2 regions of the Glutamicibacter sp. HZAU genome follow, and region 2 is predicted to be linked to the other one. Evidence: riboswitches for the same ligand, from Rfam matches in the RefSeq annotation. Region 2 holds a riboswitch; the other holds the start of a gene.
The links. A riboswitch is a leader RNA that binds a small molecule or an ion and turns the genes downstream of it on or off. The one in region 2 is predicted to bind glycine.
Positions count from the first base shown of each region.

Region 1: another riboswitch for glycine. It lies ahead of gcvP (aminomethyl-transferring glycine dehydrogenase); the one in region 2 lies ahead of cycA (D-serine/D-alanine/glycine transporter).

Region 1 is NZ_SCKZ01000008.1:32,206-37,868, reverse strand. It holds gene gcvP (aminomethyl-transferring glycine dehydrogenase) at 1-1,525, opposite strand, end outside; glycine riboswitch at 1,690-1,787, opposite strand; gene EKH49_RS13195 (SGNH/GDSL hydrolase family protein) at 1,890-2,678, opposite strand; gene EKH49_RS13190 (serine hydrolase domain-containing protein) at 2,714-3,886, opposite strand; gene EKH49_RS17120 (hypothetical protein) at 4,150-4,314, shown strand; gene EKH49_RS13185 (APC family permease) at 4,315-5,598, shown strand.
Region 2 is NZ_SCKZ01000001.1:342,611-348,273, forward strand. It holds gene EKH49_RS01610 (heavy metal translocating P-type ATPase) at 1-1,647, shown strand, start outside; glycine riboswitch at 1,956-2,054, shown strand; gene cycA (D-serine/D-alanine/glycine transporter) at 2,374-3,876, shown strand; gene EKH49_RS16475 (4a-hydroxytetrahydrobiopterin dehydratase) at 4,046-4,369, shown strand; gene EKH49_RS01625 (FUSC family protein) at 4,383-5,411, opposite strand; gene EKH49_RS01630 (MarR family winged helix-turn-helix transcriptional regulator) at 5,408-5,663, opposite strand, start outside.

The sequences.
Region 1 (5,663 bases), on a different contig from region 2:
CGGCCGAGTTCAGCTTCATGGTGCACGAGCCCAGCGGGATCATGGTGCGGTCCAGCGCCAGGTCGCGATCCGAGAGGCGGCGCAGGTAGCGCATCATCTGGGTCTCGGAGGAGATCGAGTTGAAGATCGGGTGGGTCATGAAGTCGCTGGTGCGCACCATCGACTCGGGCAGCTCGAAGCCTTCCGGAGCCGAGAGTTCCGCACCGAAGACCTCAAGCAGGGTCTTGACCACGGCGGAGGTGGTGGTTTCGTCGGTGGAGATGCCCACTTGGGTTTCGCCGACCTTGCGCAGGTTGATGCCTGCTTCGACGGCCTTGGCGATGATGGCATCGGCGTTCTCGACGTTCACCACAACGGTGTCGAAGAAGGTATCCGAGGCCAGGGTGAAGCCGCCTGCGACCAGCGAGCTGGCGATCACGCGGGCGTGGTTGTTGGCACGGGTTGCGATCTGCTTCAGGCCGGCTGGGCCGTGGTAGACGGCGTACATCGATGCGCAGATGGCCAGCAGGGCCTGCGCGGTGCAGATGTTGGAGGTGGCCTTCTCGCGGCGGATGTGCTGCTCGCGGGTCTGCAGCGCCAGGCGGTAGGCGGGAACGCCAGCGTCATCGGCCGAGACGCCCACCAGGCGGCCTGGCATGGAGCGGGTCAGGCCATCGGCAACAGCCATGTAGGCTGCGTGCGGTCCGCCGAAGAACAGCGGCACGCCGAAGCGCTGGGTGTTGCCCACGGCGATGTCGGCGCCCTGCTCGCCCGGAGGGGTGATCATGGTCAGCGACAGCAGGTCGGCGATCACGGTCACCATGGCGCCGGCTTCCTTGGCGGCGGCGATGATCGAGGCGTGGTCGGCGATCGAGCCGTCATTGCCCGGCTGCTGCAGCACGATGCCGGAGATGTCGCCCTCGGGCAGGCCTGCGGACAGGTCGGCGACCTCGATCTCGAAGCCCAGCGCGTCGGCGCGGCCCTGCACGACCTTCAAGGTCTGCGGGAAGATCTTGGAGTCCAGGACGGTCTTGCCCTTGGCCTTCTTCTTGTTGGCGCGGCGCATCATCAGCACTGCTTCGGCGGCGGCCGAGGATTCGTCCAGCAGCGAAGCGTTGGCGATCGGCAGGCCGGTCAGGTCCATGACCATGGTCTGGAAGTTCAGCAGGGCTTCGAGGCGGCCCTGGGAGATTTCCGGCTGGTACGGGGTGTAGGCGGTGTACCAGGCAGGATTTTCCACGATGTTGCGGCGGATTACGGCTGGGGTGATGGTGTCGTAGAAGCCCTGGCCGATCATCTGGGTCTTCATGACGTTCTTCGAGGCAAGCGCACGCAGGTGGGCCAAGGCTTCGGTTTCGCTCAGCGCATCAGGGATATCCAGTGCGGAGTCCTGGCGGATATCTGCCGGAACGGCGGTGTCGATCAGTGCTTCCAGGCTGTCGTAGCCCAGGCTCTGAAGCATGGTGGCAACGTCGGAAGGACGCGGGCCGATATGGCGGGAGACGAATTCAGTATTCGCTGGTGCCGAAGTCTGCGTGATGGTCATGGTGCGGGTATCTCCATGGGATCTGTCTTGGCGCATGCCAAAGGAAGGTCTTTTTACCTCCCCATCCCTGTTGCATAACCTGAGAGTTTTACGCATCCAGCAAACCAAGCCGGGTACTTGCACCTTCGGTGAACCGGAACGGGCCGGTTTCTTTCCAGAGTTGCCTCATGATGGCGGTACGGGTGCCTGAGAGTTTCCTGGGGAGGAATTGCTCCTACGGCGCCCGTCCATGGTGTGAACGGGACTCTCCCGCCATCCGTCTATGGCGTGTGCTGCCGGCCGGAGACCTGCAGCACACCACCATGTTACCCGCCTCGCCCCCAACGTCAAACAGGAACGGTGGCAGGAAAAGTCATAAACGCGTTCAGTTTGCGCCTGCAGTTAAACGGATGTAATCGGGATACTTCGCTGATAAGGAATCTCCCGATGAGGTGCCGGTGAGCCGTCGCTTGATCCACGGAGCCAAATGCTCCCTGGCCCAGCCCAATTCCTGCTTCAGTTTCTCGCCGCGCGAGTTCACCGCCAGCTCCGGCAGCGACGGCTGCTGGATCTTCGCAGACCAGTTCTCCTTGGTGATCTGCCCGGCGCCGAGCACGTCCAGGACCTTGGAGGCCATCAGCGTGTGGCCCAGCTCGTTCATGTGCAGCCGGTCCGGCGCCCAGTAGCGCAGGTCAGAGAATTCGCGCCATCGCCAGTAGTCGGCGATCAGCGCACCGTATTCGTCCGCGATTTCGCGGACCTTCTCGTTGTAGATGGCAGTGCGCGGACGGGTCTTGGAGAACAGCGGCGAGTCCACGGTGTCGAAACCGGTGAACAGCAACACCGTGCTTCCGGCTTCGGAAAAGCGGCGCACCATGCCGGCATAGCCGCGCATCAGCGCATCCAGGTCGGCCTTGGGCCGCAGGATGTCGTTGCCGCCGGCGTAGATGGAGACCAGATCCGGGGCCAACGCAAGGGCCTGGTCCAGCTGCTGGTTGATCACCTGGCCGATCTTCTTGCCGCGCACGGCCAGATTGGCGTATTCCCATTCTCCTTCGGCGCAGAGCACCTCGGCCACCCGGTCCGCCCAGCCGCGCACCTGGTTAGGGCGGACCGGATCCGCGTCGCCAACGCCTTCGGTGAACGAGTCACCCAGTGCCACAAACTTCTTCACTTCGCTCCTGCTTCGTTCCTTGCCCGGTGGGGCGGCTATGCGTTGTTGCCGGCAGCCTGGGCCGCCATGTTCTTCTGCATGATCAGCTGGCGCGCCAGCTGGCTGAGCTTCACCCCGGTGGAGGTCTCCTTGAGACCTTCATTGCGCGAGGGGATGAATCCGAAGCCCAGCTGGTGGGCCGGATCGGCGAAGGCCAGCGAGGAGTTCGCACCGTCATGGCCGTAGGCGAAAATCGAGCCGTAATTATTGCGCGCAGTGGCCTTCATGAATCCGAGGGCGAAGGCCTGCAACAGTCCATTGGTCCGGTCATGGCCGTAGACCAGTTCGGTGGATACCTGGGACCAGGTGTCGGCGGAAAGGAATCCGCGCGTGGTTCCCAGTGCCGGAACTGCACCGAAGGAGGCGGCATAGATGGCGGCCAGGCCGTGGGCGTTGGCCACCGCTCCCATGGATGCCGGGCCCAGTTCGCGCACCTGCGGCGCATTGGCCAGTTCGTGCCAGTTGTAGACCGGGCCAGTTTCCAGCGCGAACCCGGAGGCCGAATTCACCGCCAGTCCGGCCGGGGAAAACGGGTCGAAGAATCCGGTGGCAGCTTCGGCAGCTGGCAGCACATCGCGGTAGCGCGATTCCAGCGCTGGGTCCTGGCCGATGTAGGCCTCGGCGCCCAGCGGCTTGCGGATGCGCTCCTCGAAGACCTCCTTGAGCTCCTTGCCGGTGACCCGGCGGACCAGTTCTTCCATGAGCACGCCCATGGTGATCGCGTGGTAGCCGACGATATTCTGCCCCAGCGGCCAGACACTGGGCATGGAAGCGAGCACCTTGGCGTACTCGGCGGAGTCCAGGAGGATCTTGCTGGGCACGCCCCCGGGAACGCCCAGCACGCCGGCCTGGTGGCTGAGCACCTCGCCGACGGTGAGCCTGGATTTCCCGTTCTCGCCGAATTCAGGCCAGTAGGTGGCCATGGGCGCATTCGGATCAATCAGGCCATCTTGCACGAGCAGTGCCACGACCAGCGCGCCCAGGCCCTTGGTACAGGAGAAAACACAGGTCAACGCGTCGCCCGAGAGGTGCTCTCCGACGGTGTGGCTGAGCACCAGTTCTCCGCGGTGGTATACGGCCAGCTGCGCCGAGTAGCCTTCTTCCTCAGCGGCACGCGCTTCCAAAGCCTGGGCCAGGGGCGCGAAATCCTCAGTGATCACCGATTGCATCTAAATCCTTAAAGTGCTTGTTCCTCAACAACCAACCCTAACCGCAGTGCTCCCATTTCCCGAAGGTTCCACATGCTGTCCACCACCCAGCATATAGGTAGGTCAGCTCACACCTTTGAAGCGATTAAGCCACTCGCCGACGTAATAATGCCATTCGTCCCGCGATTCTGCGAGCCAGCTCAGAGCCCGGTTTGCCCACTTCATGCGCTGACCCTAAAGTTGTAAGGTTTGCCTACAAATTTGAAGGAGATGATCTTGATCGCATGACTGTGAACAGTGACACGGCCGTTACCGACGGCAAAGAAACAGAACTCCACCGGGTGATTGGCCCGAAGCTGCTGCTATTCCTCATCATGGGCGATATCATCGGCGCCGGCATTTTCGCCATTACCGGCAAGGTTGCCGGCCAGGTGGGTGGAGCCGCGTAGCTGCCGTTCCTGATCGCCTTCGCGATCGCGACCCCCACCGCCTTCAGCTACCTCGAACTGGTCACCAAGTACCCGCACGCAGCAGGTGCCGCCCTGTACATCCACAAGGCGTTCGGCATCCACTTCGTGACCTTCCTGGTGGCCTTCACCGTTGCCCGCTCCGGCATTACCAGCGCCGCCACCTCGGCCACCCTGGTCGGGCGGAACCTGCTGATTGGCATCGGCCAGTTCGTCGAGGGCGTTCCCAACACGCCTGAAGCGGGCATGTGGGCGGCTATTGCGGTGATCGTCATCCTCGCGATCATCAACTTCCGCGGCGTCGGCGAGAGCGTGAAGTTCAACCTCTTCCTGACCGTCGTGTCGCTGGCCATCATGGCCGCGATCATCGGCATCGGCTTCGCCGTGATCGCTTCGGGCCACGGAGACATCTCCCCCCTGGTGGTCTTCGAGACCCCGACCGACCGCAGCGTCTTCGCCGCCGTGACCATGGGCACCGCCATTGCATTCTTCGCCATGGTGGGCTTCGAGGACTCGCTGAACCTGGTGGAGGAAACCAAGAACCCGAAGAAGGTCTTCCCGAAGATCATGCTCATCGGCCTGGGCATCTGCGCCGTGATCTACATGCTGGTGGCCGTCACCGTCATCATGGTGATCCCCACCGGTGACCTGCTGAATCCGAAGAACCCGGATGCCGGCATCCTGCTGGATGTGGTGCGCATTGGCCTGCCGAATCTGCCGGTGGACGCGATCTTCCCGTTCCTGACCGTCTTCGCGGTGGTCAACACGGCGCTGATGAACATGATGATGGCCAGCCGCCTGCTCTACGGCATGGCCCGCCAGGGCGTGCTTCCGCAGTTCCTGGGCAAGGTGCACTCGACCCGGCGCTCCCCATGGGTTGCGATCCTGTTCAGCACCGCGCTGGCCATCGCACTGGTTGCCTACGTGAACCTGGATACCGGCAGCAGCATCGTCGGCTCACTGGGCGGCACCACCGCACTGCTGCTGCTGTGCGTATTCGCCGTCGTGAACGTCGCCCTGCTGGTGCTGCGCCGCGACAAGCCGGAGCCCGGCGCGTTCCGCGCGCCAACGATCATCCCGATCCTCGGCGTGGTCTTCTGCCTGTTCCTTGCCGGCCCTTGGGCTCGTTCCCGCGAGGACTGGGTACAGTACGAGATTGCCGGCCTGCTGCTGGTGATCGGCATCGTGCTGTGGGCAGTCACCTGGCTGATCAACCGGATCAATTACAAGAAGGGCGTCATTGAAACCCGCCCGGGCCAGTACTGATCCCTAGTTCTTAATGCAGCGATGCCCGCCGATTGATTCGGCGGGCATTGCTGCGTTAAGCGCGT
Region 2 (5,663 bases):
GAGCATGCGCTCTACTTCGAAACCGCCGGCGTCGTGGCCACACTGCTGCTGCTCGGTCGCTTCCTGGAGCACCGGGCCAAGTCCTCGGCCTCCGATGCGCTGAAGTCGCTGCTGAACCTGGGCGCCAAGGACGCGGTGGTGCTGCGCGACGGCAAGGAAGTGAAGATCCCTGCCGGGCAGGTGCAGATCGGGGAGCATTTCGTGGTGCGCCCCGGCGAGAAGATCGCCACCGACGGCGTGGTCATCGACGGCGCCAGCGCCGTGGACACCTCGCTGCTCACCGGCGAATCGGTACCGCAGAAAGCCGGTCCCGGGGATGAGGTCACCGGCGCGACCCTGAACACCTCCGGCCGGCTGGTCATCGAGGCGACCCGGGTCGGCGAGGACACCACCTTGGCCCAGATGGGCCGGCTGGTCTCCGAAGCCCAGTCGGGCAAGGCGCCGATTGCCCGCTTGGCCGACCGGATTTCCGCGGTCTTCGTGCCGATCGTGCTGGCCATCGCGCTGCTCACGTTCGTGATCTGGTTCTTCGCCAGCGGCGATACCTACCAGGCCTTCACCGCCGCCGTGGCCGTGCTGGTCATCGCCTGCCCGTGCGCCTTGGGCCTGGCCACCCCGATCGGCCTGCTGGTCGGCACCGGCCGCGGCGCGCAAATGGGCATCCTGATCCGCGGCCCGCAGGTGCTGGAAGATACCCGCAAGTTGGACACCATCGTGCTGGACAAGACCGGCACCGTGACCACCGGCGTGATGGCCCACCAGGGCACGAAAGCCATTGAAGGCGTCGATGCCAATGAGGCCCTGGCCCTGGCCGGCGCGGTGGAGCACCACTCCGAGCACCCCATTGCCCAGGCCATCGCCAAGGCGGCAGCCGAGCTGGGCCCGCTGCCCGAAGCGAGCGGATTCGACTCGGATCCCGGCGGCGGCGTGAAGGGCACCGTCGGCACCCAGCTGGTGGTTGTCGGGCGCCCCTCGTGGCTCGAATCCCAGGGCGTGACGCTGGACGAATCCGCCCGGCAGATGCTCCACGAGGCCGAGCAGGCCGGCGCGACCGCCATTCTGGTCGCGGTGGACCGGCAGTTCCAGGCAGTGATCTCGGTAGCAGACAAGATCAAGGACAGCTCCGCGAAGGCCATTGCCGAACTCCAGGATCGCGGCCTGCGCGTCGTGCTGCTGACCGGCGATAACAAGTCCGTGGCCGCCGAGGTGGCTGCGCAGGTTGGCATCAAGGACGAAGATGTCTTCGCCGGCGTCTTCCCAGCCGACAAGGCCAAGGCGATCAGCTCACTGCAGGAGCAGGGCAAGGTCGTGGCCATGGTGGGCGACGGCGTGAACGATGCGCCGGCACTGGCCCAAGCTGACCTGGGCATCGCCATGGGCTCGGGCACCGATGTGGCCATCGAGGCCGCCGACATCACCCTGATGGGCAATAACCTGCACCAGGTCACCCAGGCCATCGACCTGTCGACCAAGACCCTGTCCACGATCAAGATGAACCTGTTCTGGGCCTTCGCCTACAACACCGCGGGCATCCCCGTGGCGGCCTTGGGCCTGCTCAACCCGATGATCGCGGGTGCAGCCATGGCAGCCAGCTCCGTGCTGGTGGTGCTCAACTCGCTGCGGCTGCGCCGTTTCGGAAAGCACTAGCACCAGCCGGGAACAACCCCTGGGGCGTGCCGCGTGAGAAATTGCGCTGCATGTCCCAGGGGTTTTGCCCATGGCCTTCGTCATACCGGTGGCCTACGGCGTGGGAGGCGGAGATCCGTGCTGTGCATTCCCGGAGCGGGAGATCGCCGGATGCGAATCATTACGAAAGCCCCAACGCAATATTTCGCCTCATATTTCTCGTGAATCGCCTAGCCATGCGGATTAACGGGGTGCGAAATATGAAAATGCGATTTGCGCCACGTTGAAGTTTCTGCGCATACTGTGATGGCAATCACCACATATGCCGCTGATGCGTGGCGGGAGAGACCCGCCCACACCACGGGCGGGCGCCGTAGGAGCAATTTCCTCCCCGGGAAACTCTCAGGCACCCGTACCGCCACGACTAGGCAAATCTGGAAAGCAGTGCGGTACGGCCGCACTCACCGAAGGAGCAAGCTTCGCCCAGTAATCGGGCCGAAGTGAAAACTCTCAGGTCGACATACAGATTGGGGAGGGACCAAGAACAGTGCCGCACCGAGCGCACCGGATTCGAGGTACTCCCCTTGGCTGGCCTGGTCCCTGCTCTTTGCGCAGCGTGCCCGGCAAGCCTGCTGGACTGCTCCGAAACGGAAGTGTTCATCGAAGCGAGACTGCACTCCAAGCCAACCCGGCTTGGAGGCAGATCAGCTTCGGGGCGTCACGCCACACTCCTGGAAGGCAACCAGCATGAGTCCCACCAGTTCTGGCCCCACTCTCGAGCGCGGGCTCTCCAATCGACACATCCAGCTGATCGCCATTGGCGGCGCGATCGGCACCGGCCTGTTCATGGGCTCCGGCAAGACGATTTCGGTCGCCGGCCCGTCGGTCATCTTCGTCTACATGATCATCGGCTTCATGCTCTTCTTCGTCATGCGCGCCATGGGCGAGCTGCTGCTGAGCAACCTCGAATACAAGACTTTCGCCGATTTCGCCGGCGACCTGTTGGGCCCATGGGCGGCATTCTTCACCGGCTGGACCTACTGGTTCTGCTGGGTGGTCACCGGCATTGCCGATGTGGTGGCCATCGCCCACTATGTCGCCTTCTGGTGGGGCGACCTCCCGTTGTGGATCCCGGCTTTGGCCTGCATCGCACTGCTGCTGGTGCTGAATCTGGCCACCGTGAAGGCCTTCGGCGAAACCGAATTCTGGTTCGCGCTGATCAAGATCGTCGCCATCGGCGCCCTGATCGTGGTCGGCCTGGTCATGATCATCACCGGCTTCCAGCACGACGGCACGACCTCCTCCTTCGCCAACCTGTGGGCGCACGGCGGCATGTTCCCCACCGGCTTCATGGGCTTCGTCGCCGGCTTCCAGATTGCAGTGTTCGCCTTCGTGGGCATCGAGCTGGTGGGCACCACCGCAGCCGAGACCAAGGATCCGGAAAAGACCCTGCCCAAGGCGATCAACTCGATTCCCGTGCGCATCCTGTTCTTCTATGTCGGCGCCCTGCTGATCCTGATGATGGTCGAGCCGTGGAACCTGTTCTCCGCGGAGAACTCCCCGTTCGTGGGCATGTTCGCCCTGGCCGGCCTGGCCGGCGCCGCGGGCATCATCAACTTCGTGGTGCTCACCTCCGCCACCTCCAGCGCCAACTCCGGCATCTACTCCACCTCGCGGATGCTGCGCGGCCTGTCCATGGAAGGCGATGCCCCGAAGAGCTTCGCCAAGCTCTCCGGGCGCAAGGTTCCGAAGAACGCGCTGATGTTCTCCTGCATGTTCCTGCTGGCCGGCGTCGCCCTGCTCTACAGCGGCGACTCGGTGATGGGCGCCTTCACCTTGGTCACCACCGTCTCGGCCCTGTGCTTCATGTTCGTGTGGACCATCATCCTGCTCAGCTACCTGGTCTTCCGGGCCCGCCGCCCGCACCTGCACGATGCCTCGAAGTTCAAGGTGCCAGGCGGAATTATCATGCCGTACGTGGTGCTCGGCTTCTTCGGCTTCATCATCTGGGCGCTGACCACCCAGGCCGATACCTTCACCGCCCTGCTGATCACCCCGGCCTGGTTCCTGGTCCTGGGCGCCGGCTACCTGTACATCCGTCGCAACCCGAAGCACCAGCAGCTGCGCGCCGCGCACCTGGCGAAGGTGGCGCATGAACGCTACGAGGCGGCCGCCTACCGTGACGCGAAGTCTTTCGCCAATCACGAGCAGGAAGCTGCCCCGAAGGTTACCGAAGACGTGCACCAGTAGCCGCGCCCGCACCGGCTGCACAGTCCAGGCCCCGGCATCTGAAGCAGATGCCGGGGCCTTTCTGCGTGCTCGCTGGGATCGCTATTGCCGCCTGCAGGATCAATGCCATCATTGGTTCAGCCAGCAAGCGCTGGCTACCTTCGAACAGCTGCCGCAGGAGGAAAGAACCATGGCATCAACGGGTCCATTGCCGCGCATCGAATCCGGCCAGGTGCCGGCGGACTTGCCCGACTGGATGCGTGATGACCGGGGGCTGCGCGCGGCCTACCGCTTCGATTCCGCCAGCACTGCCCTGCAGTTCATAGTCCAGGTGGGCTTGCGTGCCGAGCAGGACAACCGGCACCCGCATCTGGATTGGCGGATCATTACCGTGGAGCTGCGCCTGGCGCCCAACCAGCCCGAACAGCTCGCAGCACCGGAGCTGGCATTGGCCCGCCACATCTCCATCGAAGCCGGCAAGCTCGAAGCGCAGGTGATCACCGGGCATCAGTAGCGGCTTCCGCCGTTCAGCTGCGCTGGCGGCGGGAAACGATCGAGGAAATGATAATGCTCTGCGCCGCACCCACAGCGGCGCCGAGCACCGTCATGGAAATCCGGTCGATGAGCAGCGACGAGGGCGGTTCCGGGCTGACCAGGTGGACCATCAGCAGCGCGGAGACGGTCATGAAGACCATGCCCACCGCATAGTTGCGCAGGATCACCAGCTCGATGATGAACTGCGAGACCAGCGCGGCGGCCAGGATCACCCAGAGCGGGGAATCGAAGGCGAATACTACGGCGGCCAGCGCCACGCCAAGGCAGGTGCCAACGCAGCGCTGCAGCCCGCGGGCCACGCGCGCATAGGCATCGATGCCGGTGACCGCAGCGATCGCGCCGAGGCTGGCCCAGTACCAGTGGCCGTCGCCGACCAGGCAGGCGATGACTGCAGCGAGCAGCACGCCCGAGCCCATCTGCAGCGACTCCGGCATGGCCCGGGCACTGGGAACCCAGGTGAATCCGGAGCCCAGGGTGTGGCGCAGGTTCGCTTTGCGCAGCGAGAGGCCCAGCATCAGCAGCATGCTGAAGACCATCGTCCCGCCGCCGGCCAGCAGCACCCCGGTGAAGTTGTCCGCGGTAGCCGGCAGGCTCAAGCAGGCCCCGCCGGCGAAGACCGCGAAGATCGGTCCTGGCGGCATCCAGCTTGCGGCATGCGAAACGTAGTTGGCGCCGAAGCCGATAACTGCCAGCACCAGCGCGCGCACCAGGAACGGCGCATCGATGAGCGAGAAATAGGTGCCCAGCAGCATGGCGAGCAGCTGCACGATGCCTGCCGAGAGCTGCTGCCAGAAACGCGGCGCATAGGCATCGAAGCGGCCGAAGACCGCGCAGAAAGCGCCGAATGCGGCGTACATTGCCCAGTCCAGCCGGCCAGCACTTGCCACGAGGATCAGCGGCACGGCCAGGCTGAGCGTCGCCTTGGATGCCGGGATGAGCGACGGGCGGTGCGGGGCCACGATGACGCTGCGCCGCACGACTTCCTTCAGATGGCGTTTCACTGCTGCGCTTCCCCGTCCTGGGTGGCGACCAGCTGGAGCAAGGTGCGCAACTGGACTTGCTGCTGCGCATCCAAGGCGCCAAACACCTTGGCCTCGCTGTGCTCTGCGGCGGCCATCGCCCGGGCAGCGAACTTTCTGCCGGCGGCGGTCAGCGTAATGAGGTTGCGGCGGCGGTCTTCCGGATCGACGTTGCGTTCCAGGATGCCGCGAGTGGACAGCTGGTCGAGGTAGGCCACCAGGTGGCCACGGTTC